One region of the Pseudoalteromonas sp. JC3 genome, then DNA from elsewhere that is predicted to be linked to it. Evidence: predicted binding sites of a transcription regulator. Region 1 holds the regulator's gene; the other holds the start of a gene.
The links. Region 1 encodes sigma-54, which starts transcription at its own class of promoters, with help from an activator protein. Its sites were predicted from a motif close to GTTGGCACGNNNNTNGNNT; they were not measured.

Region 1 (7,913 bases):
GGGTTGGGTAAAAAGCGCGCATCAAAAACGTAATCCGCTTGTTTTGGGATGCCGTGTTTAAAGCCGAAAGATTCAAAGGTAATAATGAGTTGTTTGTCTTTTTTACCTAAGATTTTTTCGCGGATATCTTCTGCAAGTTGATGAACGCTCAGGCCTGTAGTATCAATGAGAAAATCGGCGCGAGTGATCAGCACGTCTAACAATTCCCGTTCTTTCTTTATCGCAACATCTAATGGAAGATTATGCAGTGAAAGAGGGTGCAAACGTCGTGTTTCTGAGAAGCGCTTTATCAGGGTTTGATCGTCACTGTCTAAATAAAACAGGGTAGGTTTGGCAAAGCCTGGTAAGTATTCAAGAATGTCATTAAACTCGTCCTGTTCTTTAGGTAAGTTTCTAACATCAATACTGACTGCAATTTTATTATAATTGTCCGAAACACTGCGGACTAAAGACGGCAGCAAATTGACTGGAATGTTATCCACACAATAGTAGCCTAAGTCTTCCAATACTCGAAGCGCTACAGATTTACCAGAGCCTGAGCGGCCACTGATAATGATAAGCTCGAGTCCTTTTTCTTCATCACTCATCAAGTTCACCTTGGATCACTGCATATAACTCATCATCACTTTTTGCTTGCCTAAGCATTTTGCAAAAAGACTTGTCTTTGAGTGTATCAGCAATCGCCGCTAAGGTCTTCAGGTGTTGTTGATTATCACCTTCAGGTACGATGAACGCGACAAAAATATCGACAGGCTGCTTATCTATGGCTTCAAACTGGATCCCTTGCTCGCTGACAAGCACCATTGCAAGGATTTTATCCAAACCTTCAAGTCGACCATGGGGAATGGCAATGCCTTTACCGATCCCTGTGCTGCCTAATTTCTCTCGCGCCATTAAGGCGTCCAAGATAGCATGCTGACTGGTATTTGGAATTTGGCTATGAGCCAGTTCGCTGATGTATTCTAAAATACGTTTTTTGCTATTAAAAAGGACCGCAGCTTTACTGCAGTCCTTGTTCACTAATTCACTTAATTTCATCTTAGTGTCGAGTGAGCTTCTCTTTGTGTTTAATAACTTGACGATCTAGCTTGTCGATAAGGCCATCAATTGCGGCATACATATCTTGATGCTCTGTTGATGCAAATAGCTCGCCGCCGTTTACGTGTAATGTTGCTTCTGCTTTTTGTACTAGTTTCTCGACATCAAGGATCACATGCACATTATTGATATGATCAAAGTGCCTTTCTAGCTTCGCAAACTTGTTGGTGACATAGTCTCTTAATGAGTCAGTAATTTCTACATGGCGACCAGTTAGATTTAGTTGCATAAGCATTTTTCCTTCTTGGGTTTTACGTCTTATATCAAGCTTTTACGCTGATTTGACGGTGGAATGGCTAGGGATTCACGATATTTTGCAATCGTACGTCTCGCTACCTTAATTCCTTGCTCAGCTAAGATATCTGCAATTTTGCTGTCACTCAATGGCTTCGCGGTATTCTCTGCAGCTATCAGCTTTTTGATAAGTGCTCTAATTGCTGTAGAAGAGCACTCACCTCCATTTTCCGTACTTACATGGCTAGAGAAGAAATACTTCAGCTCAAATATTCCCCGAGGTGTATGCATGTATTTTTGTGTTGTCACACGGGAAATTGTGGACTCATGCATCTCAACCATTTCAGCAACATCATTTAGCACCATAGGGCGCATTGCTTCGGGGCCATGTTCAAAGAATGCCTGTTGTTGTTGCACAATGCAATTGGTAACTTTTAATAAAGTATCATTTCGGCTTTCTAAGCTTTTAATAAACCACTTTGCTTCTTGTAAATGTGAGCGAATAAACTGACTATCCGTACTGGATTTCGCCGTTCTAGACATCGCAGCGTAATGGTCATTTACTCTTATTTTAGGCATAGCATCAGGATTTAGCTCTACGACCCAACGACCTTTTACTTTTTTCACCGATACGTCAGGGATCACATATTCAGGCTCTTCATGAATAATGCTTGCCGCAGGCTTTGGGTTAAGGCTATGTATTAACGTCATGACCTCTTTGAGATCGGCTTCTTTAAGGCGCGTTTTCTTAGCCAAAGTTCGATAGTCACGGCTGGCAAGCAAGTCGATATGCTCTGTCAGGATCATTTTTGTTTCGGCAATCCATGGGGTATCTGGGGCGAATTGGTTGAGCTGAATGCATAAGCATTCTTGTAAACTACGCGCTGCGATACCGACAGGGTCAAAAAGCTGAATGCGTTTGAGTACGGCTTCGACTTCATCTAGCTCAATAGGCTCTTCGCTATTCTCGTCATTAATGCTTTCTAAAATGTCTTCGCAAGACAGTGTTAGAATGCCTGACAGGTCGACCGCTTCAATAATCGCAATCGCAATAGCTCTATCTGTTGGACTAAATGGTGTCAGTTCGAGTTGCCACATGAGATAATCGTGGAGAGATTCAGAGGTTTCCCCTTGATAAACATTATCGTCATCGGGAAGTGGACCTGAGCTTGCAGCAGGCGCTGCACTCATATACTCGTCCCAAGTGACATCCATGGCAAGGTCATCGCTCACAGTGTCTTTGCTCATGGCGGTATCTGAGTCTATCTCATAGTCACTAACCTGCGTTTCATCGGCTGAATCTTGATTGTCGTCAGCACGGCTCTTTTCTTGGCTGTGTTGGTCAGCGTTTTCGCCGTCAGTATTATCACCTTCTTCCACTTCCAACAATGGATTGCTGTCTAATGCTTCTTGTATTTCTTGTTGCAGATCCAATGTACTAAGCTGCAGCAAGCGAATGGCTTGTTGCAGTTGCGGAGTCATTGTAAGTTGCTGCCCCATGCGCAGCTGTAATGATTGCCTCATGTATCTCTAACAATCCTTTTTAACAGTTATTAATACTACGTCTTAACTATAGCTTGAATTGTTCGCCTAGGTAGACATCTCTTACGGTTTGATCTGCCAAAACATGTTCTGGCGTGCCTGCAGCGATTAACTCACCATGTGAAACGATGTAGGCCTTTTCACATACGTCCAGTGTTTCTCTAACGTTATGATCGGTGATAAGCACACCGATACCACGGTTTTTTAGGTGCTCTATGATTGTCTTTATATCTAACACCGAAATAGGATCAACACCAGCAAAAGGTTCATCTAACAGGATAAACTTAGGGTTTGCGGCTAAAGCGCGAGCAATTTCGACTCGTCTTCTTTCGCCTCCCGACAATGCCATGCCCTGTGAGTCGCGAATGTGTTGAATATTAAACTCATCCAGTAACTCGTTTAGTTCAGCTTCTCTTTCAACTTTAGATAAGTCTTTTCGAGTTTCTAAAATCGCCATCAAATTTTGATAGACCGTGAGTTTTCTAAAGATTGAAGACTCTTGCGGTAGATAGCCAATACCAAGTCGTGCACGGCTGTGCATCGGTAACAAAGTGATATCTTCGTCATCAATCTGAATATAGCCTTTGTCGCTTGGTACTAACCCTACAATCATGTAGAACGTAGTGGTTTTACCTGCACCATTTGGTCCTAATAAGCCTACAATACTGCCAGCCTGAACACTTAAACCAACATTTTTGACGACCTGACGACCTTTATAACTCTTTGCTAGACCAGTTGCTTTGAGCTCGCTCATTAATTGTTACCTTCTTCCTGCGCTTTTTTCTCTTTAGCGTCTTTTTTGTCATCAACAGGAACAAGGATGGTTCTTACTCGAGAGTCTTCTTGGTCTGAGCGCTCAGCGCTGATCAATTGCTTTTCAATGTCATAGGTGATGACTTGAGCATTGATTTTTTGCCCAGTTTGATTGATTTCAGCATCACCAGAAATCACTAGGGTTCCCTTCGCTACGTCGTAACGGATTTCATTTGCTTTGGCTTCTAGCAAGTTGCCATCGGGTTGACGTTCGCTAAAAGTGGCAGGGCTGCCAGTTGCCACAAGCAGTTGCTTGTTAATGCCAAGTTCCGCGCGACGGTGGACCTCTAGGCGATCGGCATTTATCTTTCTGTTGCCATGAATAATAACAACATTCTGTTCAAAAATACCGATGTTGCTTTGCAGTTGAGCTTGCTGACGGCCAGCATCAATAATGACTTCATTTTGTTCTGCAGCAATTGCTAGAGTAGAACTTGCAAGCAAGCCGATGAAAACTAGTTTGTTAATGATTTTACTGGTCATAATAAATTGTCTTTGTGTGGTTGATGAGTTCGATCACTTGCTTTTGTAGATCCGCATGCAGTCCTTTACCTGTGATCCTAAGACTAGGACCGTTGATAACGACAGGGTGTTCCGACTTCATCAATTTTTGCTTAATTTCAACTCTTACATTATCGGCATTGATATCCGTGATCATGGCGTTAGGCGTTAAATTCTTTGCCAACACATTGCCCTCTAATATCAAGGTGTTGTTTTCGTATAGGGTTGCTTCTAATGCGCTTATTTGCCAATTCTGTTCACCGTTATATAAGGTGAAAATGGGCTTTTCAAAGTGACTAAAGCCAAGATCTTGATACAACTCCATCTTATCAGCAGTTACCTGATAGTTTAATAAGCCATTTTCACTATAGGTCGTTTGCTGAAGCGTGGTTGCAACATAATCGGGTTTAGCTAACGGTTCATCTTCTTTTGCTGGATCCGCCTCTGATGGATTAAACATGGGCGACCACATCCATACCATTAAAGAAGCGAAAACAATGAGTAAGATGACACGCAATACGGTCATGTACTTGATCCTTTGGAAGTCAATAAGTGATTTTGGCTGAGCATTAGAAGATCAGTTAGTTCTCTCACGGCACCAAAGCCACCTGGCATCAAGGTCGTGTAATGGGCGATATGTTTAACAAGAGGATGTGCATCATTGACGGCAACGGCAAAACCAACTCGTTCCATTACGGGTAGATCTGGGCCATCATCACCAATATATGCAATTTCGTCATCATTAAGATTGAGCTTAGTCTTCAGTTCATCATATGCCACTAACTTGTTTTCTTGACCTTGGTAAATATAAGTTACATTTAAACTAGTCATGCGTTGCTGAACTATTTGTGAATGTCTACCTGTGATAACGGCGACTTCGATACCACTATCAATCAAGGCCTTAATACCAAACCCGTCTTTGGTATTAAATGCTTTCAGTTCTTCACCATTGTTACCAAGGTATATACGGCCATCTGAGAATACGCCATCAATATCGCAAATTAATAATTTGATTTGTTTTGCTTTTTCCCAAGCTTCAGTTGAAATCGTCTGATATAAATCTTCAAATTGCATTACAGCACCCCCGCTCTAAGTAAATCTTGCGTATTCAAGGCGCCAACCGGAATGTTGTTTTCGTTCACCACAATCAAGCCGTTAATCCGTTTGGTTTCCATAATATTGAGTACCTCAGCTGCGAGCATATCGGCGCGTGCCGTCGTACTTTTAGCCGTCATCACTTGCGTGATTGGGGTGGTGTGAATATCGACCTTTTGTTCGATAATACGGCGCAAGTCACCATCGGTAAAAATACCTTGCAATTGCGAGCTTTCATCTACGATTGCCGTCATACCTAAACTTTTTGCGGACATTTCAAATAAAGCTTCTTTGACTGTGCAGTGACTATTGACCATAGGGATTGCATCCCCTTGATGCATGACATCAGCAACGGTTAGCAGTAGACGTCTTCCCAAACTACCACCAGGGTGGGAAAGTGCAAAATCATCAGCCGTAAAGCCTCTGGCTTCAAGTAGCGCAACCGCGAGCGCATCACCCATCACTAGCGTAGCTGTGGTGCTTGCCGTGGGTGCAAGTCCTAATGGACAGGCTTCTTTTGATACTTTAACACAAAGGTGAACCGTCGCATTACGAGCCATCGTAGAGCTTGGGTTGCCTGTCATGGAAATAACGGGGGCCCCTAAGCGCTTAATTACAGGTAGGATTGAGATCACCTCTTGGGTTTCCCCTGAGTTGGAGATCATCAGTACCACATCATCTTTGGTGATCATACCTAAGTCGCCGTGACTTGCTTCACCTGGATGAACAAAAAATGCGGGGCTGCCAGTACTTGCGAGTGTCGCTGCGATTTTGTTACCGATGTGGCCGGACTTACCCATGCCAATCACGATGATGCGACCTTGACAGCCAAACATAATTTCACAGGCTTTTACAAATTGCTGATCAACAAACTGTTGCACTTCTTCTATTGCTGCAAGTTCGGTAGCAAAAACTTGATTTGCAGAATCAATAAATGGGTTCGTTGTCACAAGGCTTCCTTAAATGATGTAGTAAATATAACCGACGAAGCTTGCGACAAGTATGCCACCTTCCAAGCGGTTGATGCGGCGCTGACCTGTTAAGCTGAGGCTCATTAGGATAAGCAGCAGTGTCGCGCCAAGCATAATAAATATATCACGTGACGCAATATTGGCGTCGAGGACGGATGGGTTAATGATCCCAGCAATGGATAGCACGGCCAATATATTAAAGATGTTCGAACCAATAATATTGCCAAGCGCTAGATCGTCCTCCTTCTTTAGTACACCAGCAACACAAGCAGCAAGCTCGGGTAAACTAGTACCAACGGCGATAATGGTTAATCCTATTAGCAGGTCACTCATGCCAAAATATTTGGCGATATCAACCGCAGCGCCAACGAGATAGTCCGCGCTAATAGGCAGTAAAATCATACCCACGATTAACCAGAAAACAGCTTTTTGAGTTGGAATATTATTTGGCACTTCTTCACAGGCTTCACTGACAAATGGGTCATCATTATCTCCACCACCACGCTTGGTGATAATGATAAGTGCAAGAAGAAAAGCGGCGAAACCGACTAATAACAAAACACCTTCTACGAAACTAAAGTGGTTATCACTAACGATATACCAAGCTGCCAATGAAACGACGACTAACAGCGGCATTTCGCGGCGCAAAATACCAGAGCCAACGGAGAGTGGCCTTAATAACGCGGTGAGACCCAAAACGAGTAAGATATTGGCGATGTTAGAACCTATGGCATTGCCCACGGCGGTGTCTGTTTTATCTGCAAGAGCGGCTTGCGCAGCAACCATCATTTCTGGTGCTGAAGAACCCATGGCCACGATAGTTAAACCAACAATTAATGTTGGTACACCAAAGTTTCGTGCAAGAGCGGCCGCACCAAAAACAAAGCGGTCAGCACTCCAAACCAGTGCAATAAAGCCAAGAATGAGAATAACAAACGATAAAACCATGAACCTCTAGCCAATAGGATTAAAATTTCGATAGATACTACCAAAAGCGCTCTGGAAAGTATAAGCAAACCGTTACATTTCACTACTTACAAAATTTTACCAAAACGATTTTCCATCTTGTTTGAAAAAAAAGTATCATACTTGGATGAATATAGTCTGGATCTGGAGAGCGACTTGTCGCAGTCAATTGTAGAAATCAAGGATGTAACCTTCTCTCGGGGTGAAAGGATCATCTACAAAAACATGAGCTTTTCCGTACCAAAAGGCAAAATTACCGCAATAATGGGGCCGAGCGGCATTGGTAAAACCACCATGCTGCGTTTAATCGGTGGTCAGCTTAAGCCTGATAGCGGTGATATTCTTTTTGCTGGAAACAGTATCCCTAACATGTCACGAGCAGCTTTGTATCAAGCTCGAACGCGCATGAGTATGTTATTTCAAAGCGGTGCTTTGTTTACCGATATGAGCGTGTTTGACAATGTGGCATTTCCTCTACGCGAGCATACCGAGTTATCTGAAGAACTAATCCGTTTAGTGGTGCTAATGAAGCTTCAAGCGGTTGGTCTTCGTGGTGCAAAAGATTTAATGCCGGCAGAGCTCTCTGGCGGTATGGCAAGACGTGCGGCTTTAGCGCGTTCTATCGCACTTGATCCTGAATTAATTATGTACGATGAACCGTTTGCAGGTCAGGACCCAATCTCCATGGGTGTT
Region 2 (7,913 bases), 1.1 Mb from region 1:
ATCAGTTCTTCAGATGATTCCGGAATAGCATCCTCTTCATCCAACATACCAGACAAGTGTCCTGACTCCGTTTGCTCAGACTCTGCTAAAAGCTGTTCAGATCCTAGTTCACGCTCGTCAGATACCTCTTCCAGCTTTGGTAAAGCATCTTCTGGTGCTTCATCTAATAAACCATCAAGCTCGTTATCTGCTGGCTCACCAACTTCCTCTTCAAGCTCCGGCAAAGCTTCTTCTGCCGTTTCGTCAACTAATGCATCGAGATCGTCGTCGGCCAGTTCATCAGATTCTTCTTCCAGCTCTGGCAAACCATCTTCTGCCGTTTCGTCAACTAATGTATCGAGATCGTCGTCGGCCAGTTCATCGGATTCTTCTTCCAGCTCCGGCAAAGCTTCTTCTGCCGTTTCGTCAACTAATGTATCGAGTTCAACGTCGGCCAGTTCATCAGATTCATCTTCCAGCTCTGGCAAACCATCTTCTGGTGTTTCGTCAACTAATGCATCGAGATCGTCGTCGGCCAGCTCATCAGATTCTTCTTCCAGCTCTGGCAAACCATCTTCTGGTGTTTCGTCAACTAATGCATCGAGATCGTCGTCGGCCAGTTCATCGGATTCTTCTTCCAGCTCTGGCAAAGCTTCTTCTGGTGTTTCGTCAACTAATGCATCGAGATCGTCGTCGGCCAGTTCATCAGATTCTTCTTCCAGCTCTGGCAAAGCTTCTTCTGGTGTTTCTTCAACTAATGTATCGAGTTCAACGTCGGCCAGTTCATCAGATTCATCTTCCAGTTCGGGTAACAGCTCTTCCTGTGCTTCATCCAATAAAGCATCGATATCATCACCAGCGAGATCATCTGACTCTTCTTCTAATTCCGGCAACGTATCTTCTTGTACTTCATCTAATAAAGCATCGAGTTCATCGTCGGCCTGTTCATCGGATTCTTCTTCCAGTTCAGGTAACAGCTCTTCCTGTGCTTCATCCAATAAAGCATCGATATCATCACCAGCGAGAGCATCTGACTCTTCTTCTAATTCCGGCAGCGTATCTTCTTGTGCTTCATCCAATAAAGCATCGAGTTCATCGGACTCTTCTTCCAGTTCAGGTAACGGCTCTTCCTGTACTTCATCTAATAAAGCATCGAGTTCATCACCAGCGAGATCATCGGACTCTTCTTCTAATTCCGGCAACGTATCTTCCTGTGCTTCATCCAATAAAGCATCGAGTTCATCACCAGCGAGATCATCGGACTCTTCTTCTAATTCCGGCAACGTATCTTCCTGTGCTTCATCCAATAAAGCATCGAGTTCATCACCAGCTAGATCGTCAGACTCTTCTTCTAATTCCGGCAACGTATCTTCTTGTGCTTCATCCAATAAAGCATCGATATCATCACCAGCGAGATCATCGGACTCTTCTTCCAGTTCAGGTAATGTATCCTCTTGTGCTTCATCCAATAAAGCATCAATATCATCACCAGCGAGAGCATCTGACTCTTCTTCTAATTCTGGCAACGTATCTTCCTGTGCTTCATCCAATAAAGCATCGATATCATCACCAGCGAGATCATCGGACTCTTCTTCTAATTCCGGCAACGTATCTTCTTGCGCTTCATCCAATAAAGCATCAATATCATCACCAGCTAGATCGTCAGACTCTTCTTCTAATTCTGGCAACGTATCTTCTTGCGCTTCATCCAATAAAGCATCGATATCATCACCAGCGAGAGCATCTGACTCTTCTTCTAATTCTGGCAACGTATCTTCCTGTGCTTCATCCAATAAAGCATCGATATCATCACCATCAAGCGTATCTGGCTCTTCGTTAATTTCAGCTAACGCATCGTCTTGAACTTCATTTAATAGAGCATCAATATCATCACCCGCAAGCTCACTACTTGGTTCCTCAAAATCAGGCAGTGCATCATCGTCAGCATCTTGAGAAGCATCAAGTAGTGCATCGATATCATCAGCATCGACTAAACTCTCACTATCAAAGTTACCGCTAAATTCGGGCTCTTCATCTAGCGCCCCGTCCAGAATTGAATCGATATCATCGTCGTTTGCAACAGCATCCGCTTGCTCATCAGCAAGTTCCTCGCTCAGGGCAGCAAGCGCATCATCGCTAACATCAATTTCTTCGTCTTGAGACTCGTTGAACAAATCATCTAGATCGCTGTCACTTAAAATATCTTTGCTATCATCAACATCGAGCGAAACTTCATCATCAGCCTCCTCGAAGCTCTGTTGCATAAAGTCTTCGTCGTGATCATCACCAAACGAAATATCTTCGTTTAGTAAGCTATCCAGTTCGTCTTGATCTAACGTATCACTTCCTTCATCGAAGTCGTCATCAAGTGAGTCAAAGGTAATTTCATCGTCTTCAGGTAAGATATCGTCATCTAACTGAACGCTTGCGCCCAGTGCATCTTCATCGTCGCCCATTCCGATATCAAGTGGGTCTGGCTCAGGGTCAAATGCAGTCGCAGCGGTTGCAGCTCCCGCCGCAGCGCCTGCAGCCACGGATGGTGTTTGCGGAAGAAAATCGTCATCATCTGTTGACGTCTGAGATTGCTTTCTCCGGCGTAGGAACATAACGAATCCAGCAATTGCCAGTAGTGCTGGCAATGTAGCAAGTAATGCAATGCCAGCTGGCGAGCTAAAAAATGCGCTTAACTCGCTACTTTCTTGCGCTTTTGCTTGAGCGGCTTGCTGATCAATCATTTCATTTTGCAAGTCGATAACAGCCTTTAGCTGTTGTTGGATTTCGCTGTCTTTTCCAAGCTGAGTACGAACCGTTTGAAGCTCGGTAGAAATAGCGCCGAGCTGTTGCTTTAACTTATTGTTTTCGGATAGGATTTCTTCAACATTACGCACCGAGGACTTGAACTCTTTTTGTAAGTCCATCAGCCTCATGTCCTGTTCCATCTTTAAAGAGCGCAGTTGATTAGTCAGGTCTTTTTTTGCTTCTTCAACATCGACTTTGCGAGCTTGTGTAACCTTTTTTTCAGCTTCGTTTATTGCATTTGGGTTCAATAATCCCTTACGCTTCATTTCCCAAAGTTTGTCATCTTGATCCGACTTTTGCTTTGCCAACTCAGGGTTAACACTACGAATTTCATTGATTGTAGGAATACGTAAATACGCCCCATCCTGCATATGGTTGAGGTTTTTATCTAGAAATGAATTAGGATTTTTATCATAAAGCGCCTTCATCACCTGATAAATGGTGACCGAGTCATCTGGTCGCACTTTTTGTGCTATACGCCACAATGTATCCGTGGGTCTGATAGGCCCTATTGACCGACCTTGAGCCCCATAATCAACCCCTTTAGGGCCTTTTAGCACTACCCCCTCTTGGGTATATACTGGTGTGGCAATCAGTGCGAATACAAAGATACTAAATAAGGCTAAACCGCGCATGCCGATCCTTTACTCAAATGTTTAACACCCGTTAAACGACGTTTTATTATTATGGCTTTGAAGCAAGCTCTATTCCAAATGCAAACTATAAACCAGATATGTTGGAATATCCATTGCAACGTATTGAAAGTTAACATGGTTATAATGCTTTTTACTGATTTTGGAATAGCTGATATAGGTGAAGAATAGTCAAGTATTTGACTTAACGGCAAACTTCTTGGCAGAAGTTTGCCGTCATAGTGCAGAGAAGTAAGCAAAACTTTGCTTACTTTGCGATATCAAAGGGTACCTATAGATAGCTTTCTATAAGGGCTTCTGCTATTTGAATGCTATTTGTTGCTGCACCTTTTCTGGTGTTGTCTGATACCACCCATAAGTTTAAGCCCAATGGGTGTGAAATATCTTGCCTTACACGACCCACATAAACGGTATCGTTACCACTTGCATCACTTACCGGTGTTGGGTAGTCGTTTTCGTCTTCAATTAGTTCAACACCCGGCGCATCAGCAAGTAACTGCTTAACATGTTCAAGATCATAAGGCATGCGCGTTTCAAGATGAATGGCTTCAGCATGACCAAAAAACACAGGAACGCGAACCGCAGTCGGGTTAACCAAAACACTTGAGTCGCCCAAGATTTTTTGCGTTTCCCACACCATCTTCATTTCTTCTTTGGTGTAACCATTTTCTTGGAACGCATCAATTTGAGGAATGACATTAAAAGCGATTTGTTTGCTAAACACTTCGTTTTCCATCGGTCTTGCATTCATTAAGTTTGCAGTTTGCTTAGCCAACTCATCTACCGCTTCTTTACCTGCACCAGATACCGCTTGATAAGTTGAGACATTAATTCTGTCAATGCCATAGGCATCATAAATTGGTTTAAGTGCCACTAGCATTTGGATTGTAGAGCAGTTTGGGTTAGCAATGATATTACGATTTCTAAAATCGGCAAGACTGTCTTTATTCACCTCAGGAACTACTAATGGAATATCAAAGTCGTATCTAAAATGTGAGGTGTTATCTATCACAATGCAGCCAGCGTCAGCGGCGATTGGTGCATATTTCTCCGACACGGAACCACCCGCTGAAAACAAACCGATATGGGCATTAGAAAAATCAAACTCTTCAACATCCAGAACTTCGATTTTTTCACCCATAAAGTCAATCTCTTCACCCGCGCTTCGGCTACTCGCGAGTGGGTATAATGTGTCTACAGGAAACTTTCGTTCTGCTAGTAATTCGATAATTTGCTTGCCAACAAGACCTGTTGCGCCAAGTACCGCAACATTATATTTTTGCGACATTATTTTTCCTCATTCTGTAATATACCAACCACAGCACTTAACTCTTGTGCTCAGAAAAGCCAAGTTGGTAAAGCTTTTCACTGATTGGTGAGTCATTATTGACTGCAATTGTACTAAATTCTCGACGCACGGGATATGCTTTACGCAAGGTATCAAAGCCCAATGTGTTTAGCTGTTTTCTCATGATGCCATCATCACGACGAATGTCATAAACAAGATGCGCTAAATTGATAATATCCTGCTCGTTGGCTGTGCTTTGCAATTGGCAGCCAGTGACACTTGGCTTAGGAAGAAAATCACTAATCGTTTTGCTGGCTGGTAAATCGAATTCTCGGCATACGGCTTCGTATAACATTTGCGTGCCTCGTGCCTTGCCTTCTAGCGTGTGGCCAGCAATATGTACAGATGCAAAGCGAGTATATTGCAATAATGGCTGCAAAATATTCGGCTCATTTTCCCAAACGTCTAAGATCAGCTCGAGCGCTTGCCCACCCTCTAAAGCGCGCAAAAGCGCTTGATTATCGATAACATCTCCACGGCTTGCGTTGATTATCACCGTACCCGGCTTTAATGCCGCTATCCGCGGTGCATCAAGTAGATGAACCGTTTTATGCGGGCCTTGCTTAACTAATGGAACGTGAAATGTCACGATATCCGCGCGCGCTAAGGCTTCATCTAAGGCTACATGTGAATCCAATGTCCCCGCTTGCTGCCTTACGGGGTCACACAATAATATCGTAAGACCAAGCCCTTTAAGCTTTGATGCCAAACACGCGCCAATATTACCAACACCAATGATGGCAATCGTTTTATCTTGAAGTGGCGTGGAAGTTTCTTGTGCGTATGCAAGTAGAGCGCTTATCACGTACTCGGCAACAGCTATCGCATTACAGCCTGGTGCGCTGCTGAACGAGATATTGGCGCTGGCCAACAATGAGGTATCAATATGATCAATCCCTATTGTCGCAGTCCCAACAAACTTCAGATTATCTGCTTGTGCTAACAGGGCCTCATTGACCTTAGTGACTGAGCGAGTCAACAGAATATCGACGTTTTTTAGCTCGTCAGGTTGAAGGTTACGGCCATCAAACCGTGTTACCTCACCAATTTCGCAGAAGAATGACTCAACTAAGGGCATATTTTGATCGGCTAATATTCGCATGCGGGTTTCCTGTCACCTATTGTCTCGAGTACTCAGGCGATAACACATCGCCTGAGTCGAGTTTAACATGGCAAGCTAGGCGACTAATAATAAAACCTTTTATTTTGTGTCACCGCTTTATTGCAACCAAACGCTATTGCAAAAAACATCACACAGCATACAAAAACAACCGCCCCCTTGAGACTTAACCAGCCACCTGAATCAAGCAAAGGACAAAACGTCATGGCCAACACGTTAATACAACACAATAATAAAGCCCAACGGGTATAAGCTCGGTAGCCAAGTAATGCGGCAAACAAACTGCTAAAAACATTAAAAATTACCGCTTCAGGAAAGAGGTGAAAGGCCGACAACATCGCGGCAAAGGCCAAAATAGTGACTAGATAAAAAATACTCTGCTGCATCTTGTTTCTCCTTAACATGGACAGCAATATCAACCGCTACACTAGGTCGTAGCGATAAATCCTAACTCACATAGCTACCAAGAAAATGGACTGCATTTGCTACTCCTTAGCAATTCTTAAAAGCACCATTTCGTGGCTATGCTTAACCCAATTGTAGAAACATTAGCGTGTATTTCAATGCAAATCCGACATGAAGTTTTGGCAATTATAATGCACAGATAACGAACTTCTCTGAAAGAAATTTCATGTGCATTTTCGTCATATTGCACTACGTTCATTACACTTAAATATCGATCAGTAATTAATAGCGTTGAAAATTCTCTCAGGTTATAGCTGGGGTGTAATCAATAACTTTTAAATTACTGACATGAGAAGCATGACTCATTTAACACTCAGATTCAGTACAAAACGTAAATAATATGTCACAACAAGGCATCAACTAATTCGCATAGAGGGTATGAAGACGCTTGAAATATCAGCGTTAACCAGCTAGTCTAACTGGGTGGTCAGACCTCTTATAAGGAAGAACAACATGACACTTATATTTGTTCTCGCGTTGTTAGCCTTGCTCAGCGCAGCAAGCTATCATCGCGCAAGCTGGAATACCGCTCTAGGTATTGCAGCAGTTACAATGCTAGTTGGCACCTTTGCTGGTGCATTTGGCATTATCTCTTGGTTAATTTTCTTAGCGATTGTTATTCCGCTTTCAGTAACGAACCTGCGTCAGCAGTACATCGTGGCTCCAGCATTTAAAGCGTTCAAAAAAGTTACGCCGACAATGTCAGAAACCGAAAAGTCAGCGATTGATGCAGGTACAACTTGGTGGGAAGCCGATCTATTTTGTGGTAACCCAAACTGGGATAAACTTCATCAGTTTCCTAAGCCACGCTTGAGCGTTGAAGAGCAAGCATTTTTGGATGGTCCGGTGGAAGAAGTGTGTGCCATGCTTAACGATTGGGAAGCAACGCACGAACTGACTGACTTACCGCAAGACGTGTGGCAATACTTAAAAGACAACAAGTTCTTTGCGATGATCATCAAAAAGCAATACGGCGGTCTTGAGTTTTCAGCTTACGCGCAATCTTGTGTACTACAAAAGCTTACCAGTAAATCAACTTTACTTTCGTCTATCGTGGGCGTACCTAACTCGTTAGGCCCAGGCGAACTACTTCAGCACTACGGTACTGACGAGCAAAAGGAACACTACTTACCTCGTCTAGCAGTGGGTGATGAAATCCCTTGTTTTGCATTAACGTCACCAGAAGCGGGCTCTGATGCTTCATCTATCCCTGACTTTGGTGTGGTATGTAAAGGCGAATGGGAAGGTGAAGAAGTATTAGGTATTAGCCTAACGTGGAACAAACGCTATATTACTTTAGCACCTGTTGCGACTGTACTTGGTCTGGCGTTTAAGATGCGCGACCCGGACGGTCTATTAGGTGATAAAGAAGAGTTAGGTATTACTTGTGCGCTTATTCCTACAAACACGCCAGGCGTAAAAATTGGCCGACGTCATTTCCCACTGAATGTGCCATTCCAAAATGGCCCTACCCAAGGCGAAAACGTGTTTGTACCACTCGATTTCATTATCGGTGGCGCAAAAATGGCAGGACAAGGCTGGCGCATGC

Region 2: a site for sigma-54 is predicted at 3,474-3,492, ahead of QSH61_RS06175 (FimV/HubP family polar landmark protein). Genes of this name have one in related genera too.

Annotation. Positions count from the first base shown of each region.
Region 1 covers NZ_CP127855.1:415,317-423,229, forward strand. Annotated here, with positions in the region: gene rapZ (RNase adapter RapZ) at 1-587, opposite strand, end outside; gene ptsN (PTS IIA-like nitrogen regulatory protein PtsN) at 580-1,038, opposite strand; gene hpf (ribosome hibernation promoting factor) at 1,040-1,327, opposite strand; gene QSH61_RS01740 (RNA polymerase factor sigma-54) at 1,357-2,856, opposite strand; gene lptB (LPS export ABC transporter ATP-binding protein) at 2,903-3,628, opposite strand; gene lptA (lipopolysaccharide transport periplasmic protein LptA) at 3,628-4,170, opposite strand; gene lptC (LPS export ABC transporter periplasmic protein LptC) at 4,160-4,714, opposite strand; gene kdsC (3-deoxy-manno-octulosonate-8-phosphatase KdsC) at 4,711-5,262, opposite strand; gene QSH61_RS01765 (KpsF/GutQ family sugar-phosphate isomerase) at 5,262-6,233, opposite strand; gene QSH61_RS01770 (calcium/sodium antiporter) at 6,243-7,202, opposite strand; gene QSH61_RS01775 (ATP-binding cassette domain-containing protein) at 7,377-7,913, shown strand, end outside.
Region 2 covers NZ_CP127855.1:1,520,956-1,528,868, reverse strand. Annotated here, with positions in the region: gene QSH61_RS06175 (FimV/HubP family polar landmark protein) at 1-3,413, opposite strand, end outside; gene QSH61_RS06170 (aspartate-semialdehyde dehydrogenase) at 3,703-4,719, opposite strand; gene QSH61_RS06165 (4-phosphoerythronate dehydrogenase) at 4,757-5,881, opposite strand; gene QSH61_RS06160 (DUF6419 family natural product biosynthesis protein) at 5,965-6,285, opposite strand; gene fadE (acyl-CoA dehydrogenase FadE) at 6,818-7,913, shown strand, end outside.